DNA from 4 places in the Streptomyces sp. NPDC048211 genome. Region 1 is predicted to be linked to each of the others. Evidence: riboswitches for the same ligand, from Rfam matches in the RefSeq annotation. Region 1 holds a riboswitch; each other region holds the start of a gene.

What was found. Region 1 has a riboswitch for thiamine pyrophosphate ahead of ACGFZA_RS19710 (purine-cytosine permease family protein). Riboswitches for the same ligand answer to the same signal wherever they lie in the genome.
Region 2: another riboswitch for thiamine pyrophosphate. It lies ahead of thiO (glycine oxidase ThiO); the one in region 1 lies ahead of ACGFZA_RS19710 (purine-cytosine permease family protein).
Region 3: another riboswitch for thiamine pyrophosphate. It lies ahead of thiC (phosphomethylpyrimidine synthase ThiC); the one in region 1 lies ahead of ACGFZA_RS19710 (purine-cytosine permease family protein).
Region 4: another riboswitch for thiamine pyrophosphate. It lies ahead of ACGFZA_RS06460 (thiamine ABC transporter substrate binding subunit); the one in region 1 lies ahead of ACGFZA_RS19710 (purine-cytosine permease family protein).

What each region holds. Positions count from the first base shown of each region.
Region 1 is NZ_JBIDAD010000005.1:10,971-15,542, forward strand. It holds gene ACGFZA_RS19700 (hypothetical protein) at 1-34, opposite strand, end outside; gene ACGFZA_RS19705 (dienelactone hydrolase family protein) at 635-1,369, shown strand; gene ACGFZA_RS19710 (purine-cytosine permease family protein) at 1,440-2,840, opposite strand; TPP riboswitch at 2,830-2,923, opposite strand; gene ACGFZA_RS19715 (formylglycine-generating enzyme family protein) at 2,968-3,933, opposite strand; gene ACGFZA_RS19720 (ROK family transcriptional regulator) at 3,930-4,572, opposite strand, start outside.
Region 2 is NZ_JBIDAD010000004.1:711,233-715,804, forward strand. It holds gene ACGFZA_RS19440 (thiazole synthase) at 1-760, opposite strand, end outside; gene thiS (sulfur carrier protein ThiS) at 764-1,006, opposite strand; gene thiO (glycine oxidase ThiO) at 1,003-2,184, opposite strand; TPP riboswitch at 2,182-2,294, opposite strand; gene ACGFZA_RS19455 (NAD(P)/FAD-dependent oxidoreductase) at 2,424-3,671, shown strand; gene ACGFZA_RS19460 (Rv2175c family DNA-binding protein) at 3,741-4,106, shown strand; gene thiE (thiamine phosphate synthase) at 4,206-4,572, shown strand, end outside.
Region 3 is NZ_JBIDAD010000006.1:368,356-372,927, forward strand. It holds gene ACGFZA_RS23935 (YibE/F family protein) at 1-872, opposite strand, end outside; TPP riboswitch at 943-1,076, shown strand; gene thiC (phosphomethylpyrimidine synthase ThiC) at 1,069-2,859, shown strand; gene ACGFZA_RS23945 (VOC family protein) at 2,939-3,325, opposite strand; gene ACGFZA_RS23950 (LysR family transcriptional regulator) at 3,445-4,356, shown strand; gene ACGFZA_RS23955 (hypothetical protein) at 4,481-4,572, opposite strand, start outside.
Region 4 is NZ_JBIDAD010000001.1:1,421,520-1,426,091, reverse strand. It holds gene ACGFZA_RS06465 (ABC transporter permease) at 1-1,124, opposite strand, end outside; gene ACGFZA_RS06460 (thiamine ABC transporter substrate binding subunit) at 1,211-2,314, opposite strand; TPP riboswitch at 2,395-2,511, opposite strand; gene rlmN (23S rRNA (adenine(2503)-C(2))-methyltransferase RlmN) at 2,553-3,659, opposite strand; gene ACGFZA_RS06450 (phosphatidate cytidylyltransferase) at 3,764-4,572, opposite strand, start outside.

The DNA of each region.
Region 1 (4,572 bases):
GGGACCGGACCGCCCACGATTCGCTCTCCGTCATGATGCCCTCCCACCCTTCGTCAGGCCGCCGAAGGATCACCCACCCGGCCCGGAACGCCGACCTTAGGCGTCGTCCCCGCCCCCGCAAACCCCAGTCGCACCCCTAACGGCCCCAGTGCCGAGCCCGGTCCGCCCGGCACGAAGGGCTGTCCCGCAATCCCTGGTGGGCACACGACGGCAGCTACGGCACCTCTCCCCGTAGCCTCAACGGCACGGGGTGCCCCTCCGTTGCCGGAACGTCCGCATGCATCGAGTACGCGGACGTTCCTCCGTCTTGCGATGCACCGCATCCGACGCCGGGCGCTGATCCACCAGGTTGCGGGACAGCCCTCAGGTCCGGAAGAGGGCGGAGAGACGCGGCTCACGCAACGGCCCGTGACCCGGCGGCCTGGCACCCCTGCCGGCCGGTGGGCTACGTTATGACGCGATGACCACCGGGACGGCCTCGCGCCACACACGAATCGGCGACCCGGCACTCCCCTGAGCGCCGTACGGGCCGGTACCGGCCCGCTGCCGGACCGGGGATCCGGCGCTGCTGCGCGGGCCCCGCCTCCTGCCGTGTTGATGACAGCTCGACACGTCAACCACGACAGGAGAACTCATGACCGTCAAGACGCTGCACATTCCCACCGCGGACGGCAGGGCCGACGCCTTCGCCGCCTTTCCCGACCGCGGCGAGCGATGCCCGGGTGTGCTGATGTACCCGGACGGCTTCGGCATCCGGCCCGTGCTGCGGGAGATGGCCCGCGAACTCGCCGGGCACGGTTACTACGTGCTCGTCCCCAACCTCTTCTACCGCCACGGCCCGGCGCCGGTGATCGATCTTCCCGAGCACATCGGGGAAGGAACCCGGGCGAAGGTGTTCGAGCAGTTGATGCCCCTGATCGAGGCGCACACCGTCGAACGTGCCCTGAGCGACGCCGACGCCTACCTCCGGTTCCTCACCGCCCAGCCCGAGGTCGTCGACGGACCGGTCGCGGTGACCGGGTACTGCTTCGGCGGTCTCCTGGCGGTGCGCACCGCCGCGGCCCACCCCGGCCAGGTGGCCGCCGTCGCCGGATTCCACGGTCCCGTGGGCGCCGACGGGCCCGACACCCTGAACCGTCTCACCGCCGAGGTCTACTTCGCCCACGCCGAGACGGACATGACCCCCGAGTCGCTCGGCGCGCTCGATCAGGCACTGGACGCCGCCGGTGTCACCCACACCTCGGAGATCCTTCCGGGGACCGCCCACGGCTTCACCATGTCCGACACCGACGCCTTCGATGCCGCCGCGCTGCAACGCCATTGGGACCGCCTGCTGCCCCTGCTCGGCCGCACCCTGGCCGGCGGCTGAGCCTCCGGCCCGCCCTCAGGACACGGGTCCGACGGCTGCGGAGCCCGCCCTGTGCCGCAGTGCCATGCGGTCAGGGCCGGTTGCGCAGCCGTAGCGGTGTGTAGACCGCCAGGGCCACGAGGAACGCGACACCGTACGCGAGGTCCGCTCCGTGCAGCGCCTTCGCGACCGGGCCCACGTACAGACTGGTGTTCATGAACGGCGTCGCCGCTGCGAAGCCGAGCGCGAAGGCGGCCGGCGCCGGCCACCAGGGCTGCGGGCGGGCGCTCTCGGCGGCCAGATCGACGGGTGCGCCGTCGCGTGCCCTGGCCCTGACGAACCAGTCGACGGCGACGATCGCGACGAATGCGGGGATCCAGTAGCCGACGAGCAGCAGGACGTTCTGGAAGCGTGTCGTGGTGTCCGCCGCGTGCATCCACAGCACGAGCGGGAAGCCGAGGGCCGCGGCGAGTGCGGCGGCGACGGGGCGCGGCAGGCGGACCCCCATGGTCTGCAACGCCAGCGATCCGCTGTAGTCGTTCATGGCGTTGCTGCACAGTGCGGCGAGGGCCACGGAGAGCAGCCCGAAGGCGCCGAGGGCGCCCCCGCCGAGCAGCGTGTCGATGCCGTGCGCGGTCTGGTCGGTGAAGACGGCCGCACCCCACAGGCCGAGGGTCTGGACCGCGACGAAGGAGACGCTGATGCCGAGCAGCGTGCACCAGAACATGCGCGGCGTGGACGCGGTGCGCGGCAGGTAGCGGCTGAAGTCACTGGCGTACGGCGCCCAGGACAGCGCCAGACTGAGCGCGATGGTGCACGTCAGGACGAACGCGCCCGCCCGGTCGGCGCCGTGCACGGTGCCGGTGGCGGCGGGGTGGACCCCGTCCAGGAGTTTCGTGGCGAGCACGACGAACGCGGCGGCCAGAGCGAACGTCATCACGGTCTGGAGCCGGTGGATCACCTCGTACCCCAGGACGCCGAGCGCGCCCTGCGCGGCCATCATGACCAGTACCCCCAGCCAGAACGGCCAGCCGCACAACTGGGCCAGCGCATCCCCGCCGAACAGGCCGATCAGCGCGTCCCAGGCGATGGACGACAGCCACTGCAGCGCGCCGGGCAGGACGACACCGCGGCCGAACGCGAGGCGTGCGAGCGGGAGCTGCCCGGCACCGGTCCGGCTGCCCCAGGTGCCCAGGTACGCGGTGGGCACGGCTCCCACGAGCGTGCCGAGCACGACGGCGGCGAGCGCCGTGGCGAAGTCCAGGCCCAGCGCGATGCCGACCGTGCCGGTGAAGACCCCGGTCATGGTCAGATTGGGGGCGAACCAGACGGTGAACAGCCGGCCGGGGCTGCCGTAGCGGCGGTCCTCGGGCACGGGGGCTATGCCGTGTGCCTCGATGCGCAGATCGCCGGGGGCGTTGGGCATGCGCCCGCCGAACGCGGGTCGCGGTTCCAGGGCGGCGCGCTCGTCCTGGGCATACGGCAATGACATGAGACATCCCTCCGCCAGTGCTAACTGGTTCAGGTTCGACGGGTGTGTTCTCAGCCCCTCGTGGGGCACCCCGTGTCCGGTGCGGCGGCCAGGATAGCCGGATGTGCGCGGCTCGCGACGCGGGGGGTCAGAGGGTGAGCGCGCAGCGGAAACCGCCGTGCCCCGTCGTACTGTCGGGGGTGTTGGAGGTGCGGGCGGCGACACGGTAGCGATTGCAGTACGAGCGGTGGCACAGGTACGAGCCGCCGCGCAGCACCCGGCTCCCGCCGTGCGGTGGACCGACGGGGTCGCGGCGGGTCTCGGGCCGGGCTTCGGCGTGCCAGTCGGCACTGAACCGGTCGGCGCACCACTCCCACACGTTGCCCGAGGTGTTGTGGAGCCCGTAGCCGTTGGGGGCGTACGCCTTGACGGGCGCGGTGCCCGTGAAGCCGTCCTCGCGGGTGTTGCGTACGGGGAAGTCGCCCTGCCAGATGTTGCAGCGGTGCCGGCCGTTCGGGGTGAGCTCGTCGCCCCAGGGGAAGCGGGCCCGGACGAGTCCGCCGCGGGCCGCCTTCTCCCACTCGGCCTCGGTGGGCAGCCGCTTGCCGGCCCAGCGGGCATAGGCCGTCGCGTCGTGCCACGACATGTGGACCACCGGGTGGTCGCGGCGGTCGCCGATCGAGGTGCCCGGTCCTTCGGGTGCCCGCCAGTACGCCCCGGCCACCGCCCGCCACCAGGGGGCGCCGGGCACCGTGCCCGCCAGCACGGCGTGCCGGGCGTGCGGGGGGACGAAGGAGCCGAAGACGTAGGACCAGCCGATGAGTTCGGCCTCGGTGCGGTACCCCGTGGCCTTGACGAAGACGGCGAAGCGGGCGTTGGTGACGGCGGTCGCGTCGATGTGGAACGGGGCGACGGTCACCTCGCGCACCGGCCCCTCGCCGTCGGCCGGGAACGCGTCCTCGTCCTCACCACCCATCAGGAACGGGCCACCGGGCACCGCCACCATGGCGCGCAGCAGTTCGGCGGGACGGCGCACGGGGACGGCGAAGTCCGCCGGGGGAGTGGCAGCGGCAGGCGCCGTGTGTGCGCGGGCGGGCCCGCAGCAGGCGTTCACGGTGAGCTCTCCTCGTCGCGCGGCCGGTCGTCCCCGGCATCCGGACCGGAAGCCGGCCGGTCGAGCAGCTCCGCCAGGTCCTGGCCGGTGGTGCGCAGCAGCAGCGCCACGCCGCCGAGCGCGGCCGCCTCGCCGCCGAGTGCGGATCCGCGTACCTCGATGGTGCGCGGCGCGGACGGCAGGGAGAGCGCGGCGAGCTGTTCACGGATCGGCGTGAGGACGAGCGCGTCGAGGGACGCCGGTTCGCCGTAGACGACGATGCATTCGGGGTCGACCTGAGCGGCGAGGGCCGCGAGCACCCGACCCGCGACGACGGCCGCGTCCCGGATCACCTCGGCCGTGTCCGGCTGGCCCGCGGCCGCGAGCGCGATCAGTTCGGCGGCGTCAGCGGCCCGCACGCCGCGATCGGCGCAGGCGGCCAGCAGGGCGGGGACGGAGATGAGGCCTTCCAGGCAGCCCCGTCCACCGCAGTGGCAGGGCTTTCCCTCGGGGTCGCAGCTGGTGTGGCCGATCTCGCCGGCGGTGCCATGGGCGCCGTGGACCAGTGAGCCGTTGACGACCAGTCCGCCACCGACCCCTTCCGACCAGCGCAGATAGACCGCGTTGTCGATCCCGCGCGCCGCTCCCCAGGTCACCTCG
Region 2 (4,572 bases), on a different contig from region 1:
GCCCCGCCGTCGGTGACGACGCCTCGGCGAAGTGGCGGCGGGGGATCCGCCCCGCGCGGTACGCGAGCCGTCCGCCCGCCACCGCGTGCCGCATCGCGCCGGCCATGAGCTCGGGTTCCTGGGCCCTGGTCACCGCCGACGCCAGCATCACGGCCGCGCACCCCAGCTCCATGGCGAGGGCCGCGTCCGACGCCGTGCCGGCGCCCGCGTCCAGGATCACGGGTACCCGCGCCTGCTCGACGATCAGCTGGAAGTTGTGCGGATTGCGGATGCCCAGACCCGAGCCGATGGGGGAGCCGAGCGGCATGATCGCCGCACACCCCACGTCCTCCAGCTTGCGGGCCAGCACCGGGTCGTCGTTCGTGTACGGGAGCACGGTGAATCCGTCGTCCACCAGCGTCTCCGCGGCGTCCAGCAGCTCGATGGGGTCCGGCAGCAGGGTGCGCTCGTCCGCCACCACCTCCAGCTTGACCCAGTCGGTGCCGAGCGCCTCGCGGGCGAGCCGGGCGGTGAGGACGGCCTCGCCCGCCGTGAAGCAGCCGGCCGTGTTCGGGAGCACGCGGATGGAGAGCCGCTCCAGGACGGAGAGCACGGAGCCCTGCACGGTCGGGTCGAGGCGGCGCATCGCCACGGTCGTCAGCTCGGTGCCGGAGGCGGTCAGGGACCGTTCCAGTACGTCCAGGCTGGGAGCCCCGCCCGTCCCCATGATCAGCCGGGAGCCGAAGACGGTGCCGCCGAGCGAGAAGAGGTCGTCGGACATGGGTCAGCCCCCCTGGACCGCGGTGAGGACCTCGACCCGGTCGCCGTCGCTGAGTGCGGCGGCGGGCCACTGGCCGCGCGGTACGACGGTCTCGTTCAGGGCGGCCGCGACGCCCGAGGGAGCACTGGTCAGCGAGGCGACCAGGACGTCCAGGGTGGTGCCCGGCGCGACGGCGAGGGCCTCGCCGTTCACGGAGACGGAAAGGGGGACGGGGAGCGGGACGGACACGGGGGTGGGCTCGGTCATGCGGGCTGCTCCTGAGGTACGGGGGCGGCGGCGGGTGAGAAGCGGCCGGGGGAGAAGGGGCGGGCCACCTCGGGCAGCTCGCCGCCCGCCAGCAGCTGCGCCATGGCGTCCCCGGTGACGGGGGTGAGCAGCACCCCGTTGCGGTGGTGGCCGGTGGCGAGGTGGAGGCCGCGCAGCGCGGTGGGCCCGAGGAGCGGGGCGTTGTCGGGGGAGGCGGGGCGCAGACCGGCGCGCGTCTCGGTGAGCGGCAGCTCGGTGATGCCTGGCACCAGTTCGTGCGCGTCGCGCAGCAGCTCGTACACACCGCCCGCCGTGACGGTGGTGTCCCAGCCCATCTCCTCGCTGGTGGCGCCGATGACCAGTTCGCCGTTCTCGCGCGGTACGAGATAGACATGGCTGCCCCGGACCACCGCCCGCACGGTGCGGGAGAGGAAGGGGGCGTACGTGGTGGGCACGGTCAGCCGCAGCACCTGGCCCTTCACCGGGCGGACCGGGGGCAGGACGTGCGCCGGCATCCCCGGGAGCCGGCCGCTCAGGCTGCCCGCGGCGAGTACGACCTGATCGGCACCGGCCCGCGTCCCGTCGGCCAGAACCGCTCCGACGGCCCGGTCACCCGTGACCGAGAGCCGCTCGGCCCGTTGGCGGTGGAGGACGACCCCGGCCCGTTCGCACGCAGTCAGCAGCGCGGCGGCCAGCCGTCGCGGGTCGACCTGGTGGTCGCCGTCGACCCGCAGTCCGCCGCGTATGCACGGCGCGAGCATCGGCTCCAGGCGACGGCACTCCCGGCCGGTGAGCCACTCCGACTCCAGGCCGGAGCGGCGTTGCAGGGCGTGGAGTTCCCGCAGATGGGCGCGGTCGTCGGCATCGAGCGCGACGGCCAGGGTCCCGCACGCGCGAAAGCCGATGTCCCGTCCGCTCGCCTCCTCCAGCTCGGCCGCGAACGCCGGATAGCGCGCGGCGGAGGCGACGTTGAGACCGAGCAGCATCTCCTCGCCGTAGTGGAGTTCGGTGACGGCGGCCAGCATTCCGGCAGCGACCTGGGCCGCGCCGCCGCCCGGTTCGGGATCGACGACCGCGGTGGCCAGGCCGCGCTGTGCGGCCCGCCAGGCGATCACCAGGCCGATGATGCCGCCCCCGATGACGAGGACGTCGGACCCGTTCGTACGGTGCGTGCCCATGGGCGTCCAGCCCCTCCCTTCGCCGGCATGACCCGGATCAGGTTCGTACGGTCGGAGGCCGCCCAGCCTCCCTCTCAGCCCGGTACGCCCGGGCTCCCGCGAGTGATGTGCACGGCCACCCTAAACCTCCGGCCCCCGCCGCCTGCAAGGGAGTGGATGCCTGAGCGGGGAAGGCGATCAGGTGGGCGCATCATGGGAACCAGCTTCCTGACGGGTCGTCAGGTGTTTAAGGTGGACGGGTGGACGAGCAGACCGGACCAGAGCAGACAGAGCCGCGGCAGCGCCGCCGCGTCGTGATCGCCGGAGCGGGCATGGCGGGCGTGCAGACCGCGGTGGCGCTGCGCGAACAGGGCTTCACCGGCCCCGTCACGCTGATCGGCGCCGAACCGCACCAGCCCTACGACCGGCCCCCGCTGTCCAAGGCGGTCCTCCTCGGCAAGGCCGAGGGCTCGGCCTTCGACATCGACTTCGAGGCGCTGGACATCACCCTGCGGCTCGGCCTCGACGTGACCGCGGTGCGCGCCGCCGACCACGAGCTGGACACCCCGGACGGGCCCGTGCCCTACGACGTCCTGGTCGTCGCCACCGGCGCCGAGCCCCTGGTGCTGCCCGGCACCGAGGGCATCCCGGGCGTCCACCTCCTGCGCACGCTGGACGACGCCGCCCGGCTGCGGCCGGTGCTCGAACGGCAGCACGACGTCGTGGTCGTCGGCGCGGGCTGGATCGGCGCCGAGTTCGCCACCGCGGCGCGTGCGGCCGGCTGCGCCGTCACCGTCGTCGAAGCGGCCGAACGCCCGCTCGCCGGCGCTCTGCCCGCCGAGGTCGCCGCGCCCATGGCCGGCTGGTACGCCGAGATCGGCGCCGGACTCCTGACCGGTGCCCGGGTCGACCGGGTCGAATCGGGCCGCGTGGTGCTGGCGGACGGCCGCGCGATCCCGGCGGACGCGGTCGTGGTCGGCATCGGTGCCCGGCCCGCGACCGGCTGGCTGGCCGGATCGGGGATCGAGCTCGGCCCGGACGGATCGGTGACCGCCGACGCGTCGCTGCGCACCTCGCTGCCCGATGTGTACGCGGTCGGGGACTGCGCCTCGTTCCCCTCGGCCCGGTACGGCGAGCGGCTGCTCGTGCACCACTGGGACAACGCCCTCCAGGGGCCCCGGACCGTCGCGGCCGCCGTCATCGCTCCCGGGGGCGACGGACCGCCTCCGGCCTACGACCCCGTGCCCTACTTCTGGTCCGAGCAGTTCGGCCGCTTCGTGCAGTACGCGGGCCATCACACGGGCGCCGACACCCTGGTGTGGCGCGGCGACCCGGCCGAACCGGCGTGGACGGTGTGCTGGCTGCGTGCCGGAGCGCTCGTCGCCGTACTGGCGGTCGGCCGTCCGCGCGATCTGGCGCAGGGGCGCCGACTCGTCGAATCGGGCGTGCAGCTCGCCCCCGAGCGGGTCGCCGACCCCTCCGTGCCCCTGAAATCGGCCACGCTCTGATGGCGTATCCGGCCCCCGTACGGTCGGCCCGGGTACCGACTGTCGGTCCGGGATGGCACGCTTGTCCCCGTGACCGAGATTGACGCAAAGATCGATGCTCTCGTCCCCGACTGGCTCCACCTTCCCGACATCGCCGAAATGCTCGATGTCGAGGTGACGCGTGTGCGCCAGCTGGTCAAGGAGGGCCAGCTCATCGCCGTACGACGTGGTGAGAACAGGGCGCTCCAGGTGCCTGCCGCCTTCATCGACGGCGACAAGGTGGTCAAGGGCCTTTCGGGGACCCTGACGCTCCTGAGGGACGACGGCTACTCCGACACGGAGATGCTGGAATGGCTCTTCACGCCCGACCCGAGCCTGCCGGGCACGCCCGCGCAGGCGCTGAGTGAGAATCGCGGCACGGAGGTGAAGCGCCGGGCCCAGGCGCTCGCCGTCTGACCGACAGCCGCACCGCGGATGCGGGCCGCACATCGCGGCCCGCACTCCGCGCGGCACCACCGACCCACCGCCATCGCCTTCCCCGGGGGGAACCGCACCATGTCCACGCCTCGCGCGCTGCTGTCCGACGCCCGGCTCTACCTGTGCACGGACGCCCGCCGGCGCCAGGGTGACCTTCCCGCATTCCTCGACGCGGTCCTCTCCAGCGGTGTGGACATCATCCAGCTGCGCGACAAGGGCATGGAGGCGGCCGAGGAGCTCGAACACCTGGCGCTCTTCGCCGACGCCTGCAAGCGCCACGGCAAGCTCCTCGCGGTCAACGACCGGGCCGATGTCGCCCACGCCATCGGTTCCGACGTGCTGCACCTGGGCCAGGGCGACCTGCCCGTCCGGGCCGCCCGCGCGATCATCGGCCGTGACGTGGTCATCGGCCGCTCCACCCATGCCGAGTCCGAGGTCGACGCGG
Region 3 (4,572 bases), on a different contig from region 1:
ATGTGCGGATACAGGCCGTGGATGAGGCCGGTGTTGTCGTCGGTGTTCCCGCTCAGGCTCGCCCAGCCGATGAAGAGCGAGCCGAGCAGTCCGATCAGCAGCAGTGAGATCAGGGTGCCGATGACGGCGACCGAGGTGCGGGCGGTCAGTCCGTGGCAGATGTAGAGCGCGATCAGCATGATGGCGCCGGCCCCGACGACTGCCACGACCAGCGGGTTCGAACCTTGCAGGATCGCCGGAAGGATGAACAGCGTCAGGACGGCGAACGACAGGGCGAGTGCCACCAGAGCCATGACCCCGCGCATCCTGCCGACGGCGACCACCACCAGGGCGAAGATCCCGGCCAGCAGCAGCAGCGGGAACTTCCGGTCCACATCGGTCACGGAGTACTGGAGGTCATGGGGCGCGTCGGGGGCGTATGCGACGACCACCCCCTGTCCCTCCCGCAGCTGTCGGGGTGCGTCCGGCTGGACGACCTCGATGAACCGGCGGCCCTTTTCCTGGCCGCTCGTCACTTCGACGGTGGCCTTCTCGCACAGGTCCTCGCCGGTGGGCGGTTCACTCGTGGTCGGTGACGTGTCACCGCTGACGGGGATCTGGGAGGCGTTCACGTCCTTGCAGTCGATCTTGTCGATGTTCACCACCTTGCCCTGCTGGGTCTGCCGGTCGAAGCCGACGCCGGTGCGCTCGTGCGCGGGCGCACCACCGGGCCAGAGGACCACGAGCCCGACGACGACCGCAGCCGCGAACGGAATCAGCACGGCGGCGATCACTTTGCGCAGATGGCCGGAGACGGGTGCGGCGGGGCCATGGCTGTGGGAATGCGTGTGCTGATGGCCCTGCGGTGCGGAGTCGTTATGAGGGGATGTCACCGGCCGATCATCGCAAGAGGGACGGGGCCCTCTGGCCAGCCGGCCGATGAGGGCGCTAGCGTGGTGGCACCTTTGCACACGCGGGAGCTCGGAGCACCGGGCTGAGAGGGCGCTGATCTCCGTACGTCCGTACGGGACAGGCTGCGCCGACCGCCGAACCTGTTACCGGGTAATGCCGGCGTAGGGAGTAGGTCTCATGACCACATCGGACGTACGCACGCCTGCCTCGAACCAGAGCGACGAGGCGGAGAAGTCCATCGGATGGCACAAGGGTTACGTCCAGGGCTCACGCCCGGACCTCCGGGTGCCGGTCCGCAAGGTGCACCTCACCAACGGCAACGACGTGACGCTGTACGACACCTCGGGGCCGTACACCGATCCCTCGGCCGAGACCGATGTCCGCCGCGGACTGGCGCCTCTGCGGGAGAACTGGATCATCGCCCGCGGCGACACCGAGGAGTACACGGGGCGTCCGGGCCGTCCCGAGGACGACGGGCTCAAGCACACCTCACCGCGCGGTGGGCTGCGCAATCTGGATGCCGTCTTCCCGGGCCGTCCGCGCCAGCCGCGGCGCAGCCGGGACGGCCGGCCCGTCACCCAGCTCGCGTACGCCCGCCGGGGCGAGGTCACCCCGGAGATGGAGTACGTCGCGATCCGGGAGAACGTCGCGCCGGAGGTGGTCCGCGAGGAGATCGCCGCCGGCCGGGCCGTGCTGCCGGCCAACGTCAACCACCCGGAGATCGAGCCGATGATCATCGGTAAGCGGTTCCTGGTGAAGGTGAACGCCAACATCGGCAACTCCGCGGTCTCGTCCTCCATCGAGGAGGAGGTGGACAAGATGACCTGGGCGACCAAGTGGGGCGCCGACACCGTCATGGATCTGTCCACCGGGCGCAACATCCACACCACCCGTGAGTGGGTTCTTCGCAACTCCCCCGTGCCGATCGGCACCGTGCCCCTGTACCAGGCCCTAGAGAAGGTCGACGGCAAGGCGGAGGAGCTGACCTGGGAGATGTACAAGGACACCGTCATCGAGCAGGCCGAACAGGGCGTCGACTACATGACGGTCCACGCCGGCGTGCGCCTGCCGTACGTTCCGCTGACGGCCCGCCGTAAGACCGGCATCGTCTCCCGGGGCGGCTCGATCATGGCGGCGTGGTGTCTCGCGCACCACAAGGAGTCGTTCCTCTACGAGAACTTCGAGGAGCTCTGCGAGATCCTCGCCTCGTACGACGTGACGTACTCCCTCGGCGACGGGCTGCGGCCCGGGTCGATCGCGGACGCCAACGACGAGGCCCAGTTCGCGGAGCTGCGTACGCTCGGCGAACTGAACACCGTCGCCAAGCGGTTCGGCGTCCAGACCATGATCGAGGGCCCGGGGCACGTCCCGATGCACAAGATCAAGGAGAACATCGACCTTCAGCAGGAGATCTGCGAGGAGGCGCCGTTCTACACGCTGGGCCCCCTGACAACCGATGTGGCACCGGCGTACGACCACATCACCTCGGGCATCGGTGCCGCGATGATCGCCTGGTGGGGGACGGCGATGCTCTGCTACGTGACGCCCAAGGAGCATCTCGGTCTGCCCAACCGGGACGACGTGAAGACCGGGGTCATCACCTACAAGATCGCGGCCCATGCGGCGGACCTCGCCAAGGGGCACCCGGGGGCGCAGGAGTGGGACGACGCGCTGTCGGACGCCCGGTTCGAGTTCCGCTGGGAGGACCAGTTCAACCTGGCCCTCGACCCGGACACGGCACGGGAGTTCCACGACGAGACGCTGCCGGCCGAGCCGGCGAAGACGGCGCACTTCTGCTCGATGTGCGGACCGAAGTTCTGCTCGATGAAGATCAGCAGGAGCATCACCGAGCAGTTCGCCCCCGATCTGGTCCTGAACAGCGACGCCGAGGTGCAAGCGGGGATGCTCCAGAAGTCGAAGGAGTTCTCGGAGGGCGGGAACAGGCTGTATCTGCCGCTCGCGGACTGATGCGGGACGGCGGAGGCTGATCGCGCCCCGAGGAGCCCGGTCCGGGTGAGGCCCACCTGGACCGGGCTCCTCGGCGTGGTCAGGCCGCGGTGTCCTGCGGGTACCAGCGGAGTTCCACGGTGTTGCCGTCCGGGTCCCGGACGTAGACGGACGTGGCGGTGCCCCGCGCGCCGAAGCGCTCGACAGGTCCTTCGAGGACGGAGAAGGAAGCCGACCCGATGAACTCGTCCCAGTCCAGCGGTTCCACGGTGAGGCAGATGTGGTCGACGTTGGATTCCCCCCGAGGGCGGCCGACCAGGTCGATGATGGTCTCAGGGGTGATTCTCACGGAGGGGAACGGGATCTCGCCCGCGCGCCACTCGGCCACGCGCACCGGCTCCAGCCCGAGGCGTCCGACGTAGAAACCCAGGGCCCGTTCGACGTCCCCGACGTTGAGGACCAGGTGGTCGAATGCCTTGACGCGCAGAGAGGTCACTGCTTCTCCAGAACGATGAGTCGGTGCGGGACGGCCGCTGCCTACGATCCGCCGGAGGACGTCCGCCAACAAGGCAGGATCTGCATACGAACGTTGAGCCCGGTTCAACGATGAGGGGATGGATCATGCTGGAGCGGGTGGAGGTCGAGACCTTCCTGACGCTTGCCGAGGAGCTGCACTTCGGCCGTACCGCCGAGCGCCTGCGCGTGACGACCGGGCGGGTGAGCCAGGTGATCAAGAAACTTGAGCGGCGGATCGGCGCCATGCTGTTCGAGCGGACCAGCAGAACCGTGCGGCTCACGCCGCTCGGACGACAGCTGGCCGATGACCTGGTGCCTCTCGTCGCAGGGATGGACGAGGCGATCCGAAGGGCCTCCGACGCCGGCCGTGGCGTCACGGGATCGCTGCGGGTCGCCTTCCTCGGTGAGTGGACCGCCCCCGCACTCCTGAAAATCGTCGATCTGTTCAGCGAGCGCCACCCCGACTGCAGGGTCGAGGTGCGGGAGGTTCAGCTGTCCAACTCGCGCGCGAGTCTGCAGGACGGTTCGGTGGACGTCCTCATCGCCTCGTACCCGTTCGACGGTATGGCCTGCGGGCCGAAACTGCTGACGGAGGAACGGGTGCTCGCCGTTGCGGCCGGGCATCCGCTCGCCGCCGAGGAGTCCGTCTCCGTCGAAGTGCTCGCGGAACACCCCGTAGTGCAGTACCCGGAGGTGACGTCGGCGGGGTTCAAGCGGGATCGCACACCGGACCACACCCCGTCGGGCAGGCCGGTGCCGAAGGGGCCGGCCGGAGGATCGTTCTCCGAGATGCTCACACTGGTCGCGATGGGCAGGGGTGTTCTTCCGGTCGGGGAGCACTCCCGCCTCTACTACCCCCGGCCGGACGTCGCCTATGTGCCCCTGCACGACGCGCAGCCGATCGAGCGGGGACCGGTCTGGATGCACGAGAACGCCACCGAGCGCGTGCGCGAGTTCGTACGTGCTGCGGCGGACGTTGCCGAGGAACTGTCGACGCCATGAGTGCGCGACCCCCGCGGTGGGTCGTTCCCTCGTCCGGCCGATGTCACCGGCTCCGGTCCGGGGGAGCCTTCGACGACTCCCCCGGAAGGTCCGCCGGCAGGTCTGCAGGACGCAGTCGGCCCGCTCAGTCCAGCTCGTGCTCCGGGCCCCCGAAGTCGGGGCTCGTGAAGTCCGGGCTGGTGAACGTCGGGCGGGGCGCGGCTGCCGGACCGTCGC
Region 4 (4,572 bases), on a different contig from region 1:
AGCATCAGCAGAGCGTCGAAACCCCGCACGAGCCGGCCCGCCTTCCGGGTCAGGGCCGCCGCGGCCAGCCCCCCGACCACCAGCGCGATGAGGGTCGCGACCACGGCGTAGCGCAGCGAGTTCCCGATCGCCTCGATGGGCGCGGCCAGGAACGTACCGCTGTTGGCCTCCGTCGATCCGAGCGCACGGTAGAACGCGAAGCCGTGGCCGCCCGGCACATCGAGCGACCGCTCCACCAGGACGGCGAGCGGCAGCAGGATCAGCACCAGCACGGTCAGCAGGACGCCGCCGAGCAGGGCCCACTGGCCCGCGCCACGCGGCCTGCGGGCGGTCTGCGCCGGGTCGACCAGCTTCAGTGCGGTCTCCCTGCGCCGTACGGTCCAGGCGTGCACGGCCAGGATGGCGCCCACCGCGGCGAACTGCACCAGGGTCAGCACGGCGGCCGTGGGCAGGGCCAGCAGCTGCGCGGTCTGCCGGTAGATCTCCACCTCCAGGGTGGAGAAGCCGGGGCCGCCGAGGATCTGCACGACGCCGAAGGACGTGAAGGTGAAGAGGAAGACCATCAGCGCGGCGGCGGCCACGGCGGGTCCGAGCGCGGGGAGTGTGACCCGGCGCCAGGCGGCGAACCGTCCGGCGCCGAGGACCCGTGCGGCCTCCTCCTGCCGGGGGTCGAGCTGCGACCAGAGTCCGCCGACGGTGCGCACGACGACCGCGTAGTTGAAGAAGACATGGGCGAGCAGGATCGCCCACACCGTGGTGTCGAGCCGTACGCCCCACAGCTCGTCGAGGAACCCGCCCCGGCCCAGCAGCGCGAGGAACGCGGTGCCCACGACGACGGTCGGCAGGACGAACGGCACCGTGACGGCAGCCCGCAGCAGTTGCTTGCCGGGAAAGTCGAAGCGGGCGAAGACGTACGCGCCCGGCAGGGCGATCAGCAGGGTCAACACGGTCGAGGCGAGGGCCTGCCAGAGCGTGAACCAGAGGACGTGCTGGATGTCCGGCCGGCTCAGCACCTCGCCGATCCGCCCGAACTGCCAGACGCCGTCGGCCTTGAGCCCGCGTCCGACGATCGCCACGACGGGATAGGCGAAGAACACGGCGAAGAACGCCACGGGCACGGCCATCAGACCGAGCCGCACCGCGCCCCCGCGCAGCGTCCGGGCGCGCGCGGACTTCCCGCGCGCGCCCGGACCGCGTACGGGAGTCTTCGCTACTTCACTACGAGCGAGGACCATGACTGGACCCACTGCTCACGGTTCTTGGCGATCGTGTCCGGGGCGACGGTCGTCGGCTTGTCGACCGTGGCACCGAACTTCGTGAAGAGGTCCGGCACCTTCGCGCCCTCGGTGACCGGGCTGACGAACATGTTGAGCGGCATGTCCTCCTGGAACTTCTTGCTGATCAGGAAGTCCAGCAGGGCCTTGCCGCCGGCCTCGTTCTTCGCGCCGTCGAGCAGGCCCGCGAACTCGATCTGACGGAAGCACGTCCCCGTGGCGACGCCGGTCGGGGCGGTCTTCGGCTGCGGGTCCGCGTACAGCACCTCGACGGGCGGGCTGGAGGCGTAACTGACGACGAGCGGCCGGTCGGCCTTGGCCTTCTTGCCACCCGCGGAGCCGGAGAACTCCTCGTTGTACGCCTGCTCCCAGCCGTCGACGACCTTGACGCCGTTGTCCTTCAGCTTCTTCCAGTAGTCCTGGTAGCCGTCCTCGCCGTAGGTGGCGACGGTACCGAGGAGGAAGCCGAGGCCGGGCGAGGAGGTCGCCGCGTTCTCGGTGACGAGCAGGTTCTTGTACGCGGGCTTCGCCAGGTCGTCGAACGTCTTCGGCGGCGCGAGCTTCTTGTCGGCGAAGTACTTCTTGTCGTAGTTGATGCAGATGTCACCGGTGTCGACGGGGGTCACCCGGTGCTTCTCGGCATCCAGCTGCACGTCGGCGGCGACCTGGTCGATGCCCTTGGCGGCGTACGGCGTGAACAGGCCGTTGTCGAGGGCGCGCGAGAGCAGGGTGTTGTCGACGCCGAAGAACACGTCACCGCGGGGCGAACCCTTGGTGAGGATCTCCTGGTTGAGGGCGGCGCCGGCGTCCCCGCTCTTCAGCACCTTGACGGTGTAGCCGGTCTGCCGGGTGAACTCCTTCAGCACGTCCTTGGACGCGTTGAAGGAGTCATGGCTGACGAGGGTGACGGTCTTGGAGCCTGAGCCCTTGGTACCGCCGCTGCCGGCGGCCGAGTCGTCGGAGCTTCCGCAGCCCGCCAGCGCGGTCGCGCCGAGCGCCGCGGCGACGGCCGTCACCGCGATCTTCTTGGTGGTGCTCATGTGATTCCTCCTGGGGTGACCAGGAAGAGACGCGGCCCTGCCCGCGCCGGTGGAAACCGGAAGCGGGCAGGGCGCAACAGCTTGAGTAAGGTCCGAACTTCCTACCCGGAATGACCCGGGCGAGGTTCAGAGGGTCTGCGGCCAACCTGTCCTCGGTGCCGCACTCTCAGCGCTGTGGCGCTCCCCTGTCGGAATATGAAGTTGATTTCGAGCCCAGGCTACACGCCCGGTTTCGGCCTCACCGCTCGGATGCCGCCAGCTGTCCGCAGGCCCCGTCGATCTCCTGCCCACGGGTGTCCCGGACGGTCACCGGCACCCCGTGGGCGGCGATCGCCTCGACGAACGCCTTCTCGTCCTCGGGCCGCGAGGCGGTCCACTTCGAGCCGGGGGTGGGGTTCAGCGGGATCAGGTTGACGTGGACCCGCTTGCCCTTGAGGAGCCGGCCGAGCCGGTCGCCCCGCCAGGCCTGGTCGTTGATGTCGCGGATCAGCGCGTACTCGATGGAGATGCGGCGGCCGGACTTCTCCGCGTACTCCCACGCGGCGTCCAGCACCTCGCGCACCTTCCACCGGGTGTTGACCGGCACGAGGGTGTCGCGCAGCTCGTCGTCCGGGGCGTGCAGCGAGACAGCGAGACGGCACTTGAAGCCCTCGTCGGCGAAGCGGAGCATCGCGGGGACGAGGCCGACGGTGGAGACCGTGATCCCGCGCTGCGAGAGCCCGAGGCCGTCGGGCTCGGGGTCGGTCAGCCGGCGGATCGCTCCGACCACGCGGTTGTAGTTGGCGAGCGGCTCGCCCATACCCATGAAGACGATGTTGGAGAGCCGGGCCGGGCCGCCCGGGACCTCACCGTCGCGCAGCGCGCGCATGCCGTCCACGATCTGGTGGACGATCTCCGCGGTGGACAGGTTGCGGTCGAGACCGGCCTGCCCGGTGGCGCAGAACGGGCAGTTCATGCCGCAGCCGGCCTGCGAGGAGATACACATCGTGACGCGCTCGGGGTACCGCATCAGGACGGACTCGACCAGCGTCCCGTCGTGCAGCTTCCACAGCGTCTTACGGGTGGTGTCGTCGTCGCAGCTGATATGCCGGACCACGGACATCAGATCGGGGAACAGCGCCTCGGCGAGCTTGTCCCGCGATCCGGCGGGGATGTTGGTCCACTCCGACGGGTCGTGCGCGTACCGCGCGAAGTAGTGCTGCGAGAGCTGCTGCGCGCGGAAGGGCTTCTCGCCCGTCGCGGCGACGGCTTCCTTGCGCTCGGCGGGCGTGAGGTCGGCGAGGTGCCGCGGCGGCTTCTTGGCTCCGCGGGGCGCGACGAAAGTGAGTTCTCCGGGCTTAGGCATGGTTCTTCCAGTGTCGCAGACAGAACAGTGAGGGCCCGCCGCCCTGTGGACAACGGACCCTCACTCGTAAAAATGCAGGTCAGAAGGGGTGACCTGAGAACTTCTCAGCCGGAGCCGACGAAAATCACCATCAGCAGCCAGACGACCGGCGCCGTCGGCAGCAGGGAGTCCAGCCGGTCCATGATTCCGCCGTGCCCGGGCAGCAGCGTGCCCATGTCCTTGATGCCGAGGTCCCGCTTGATCATGGACTCGCCCAGGTCACCCAGGGTGGCGCTGGCGGCGACCGCGAGGCCGAGCAGCAGGCCCTGCCACCACGTGCCGTCGTCGATCAGGAACTGCATGCACAGCGCACCGGCCACCATCGCGAAGGCCACGGCTCCGAAGAGGCCCTCGCGGGTCTTCCCGGGGCTGATGCGCGGTGCAAGCTTGTGCTTGCCGAAGCGCCAGCCGACGGCGTACGCCCCCGTGTCGCTGACCACGGTCAGCAGCAGGAAGGTCAGAACCCGCTGCGGCCCGTCGTCGGCGGTCAGGAGCATGGCCACGAAGGTCGCCAGGAACGGCACGTAGAACGCGGCGAAGACGCCGGCCGTGACGTCCCTGAGGTAGTCCTCCGGTGGCTCGGTCATCCGCCAGACCAGTACCGCCAGAGCGGTCAGGGCCATGGCGATCCAGGCACCCTCCGCACCCCGCGCGTAACCGGCCACGACCATGGCCGCGCCACCGATCGCGAGCGGTACGAGGGGCGCCTTGATGCCCTTGCGCTCCTCCAGCCGGGAGGTGAGCTCCCACAGGCCCACGACGACGGCGACGACGATCACGCCGACGAAGACGGCCTGGACGATGAAGAGCGAGGCGACGACGACGGCACCGAGCCCTACGCCGACCCCTATGGCGGCTCCCAGATCACGGCCCG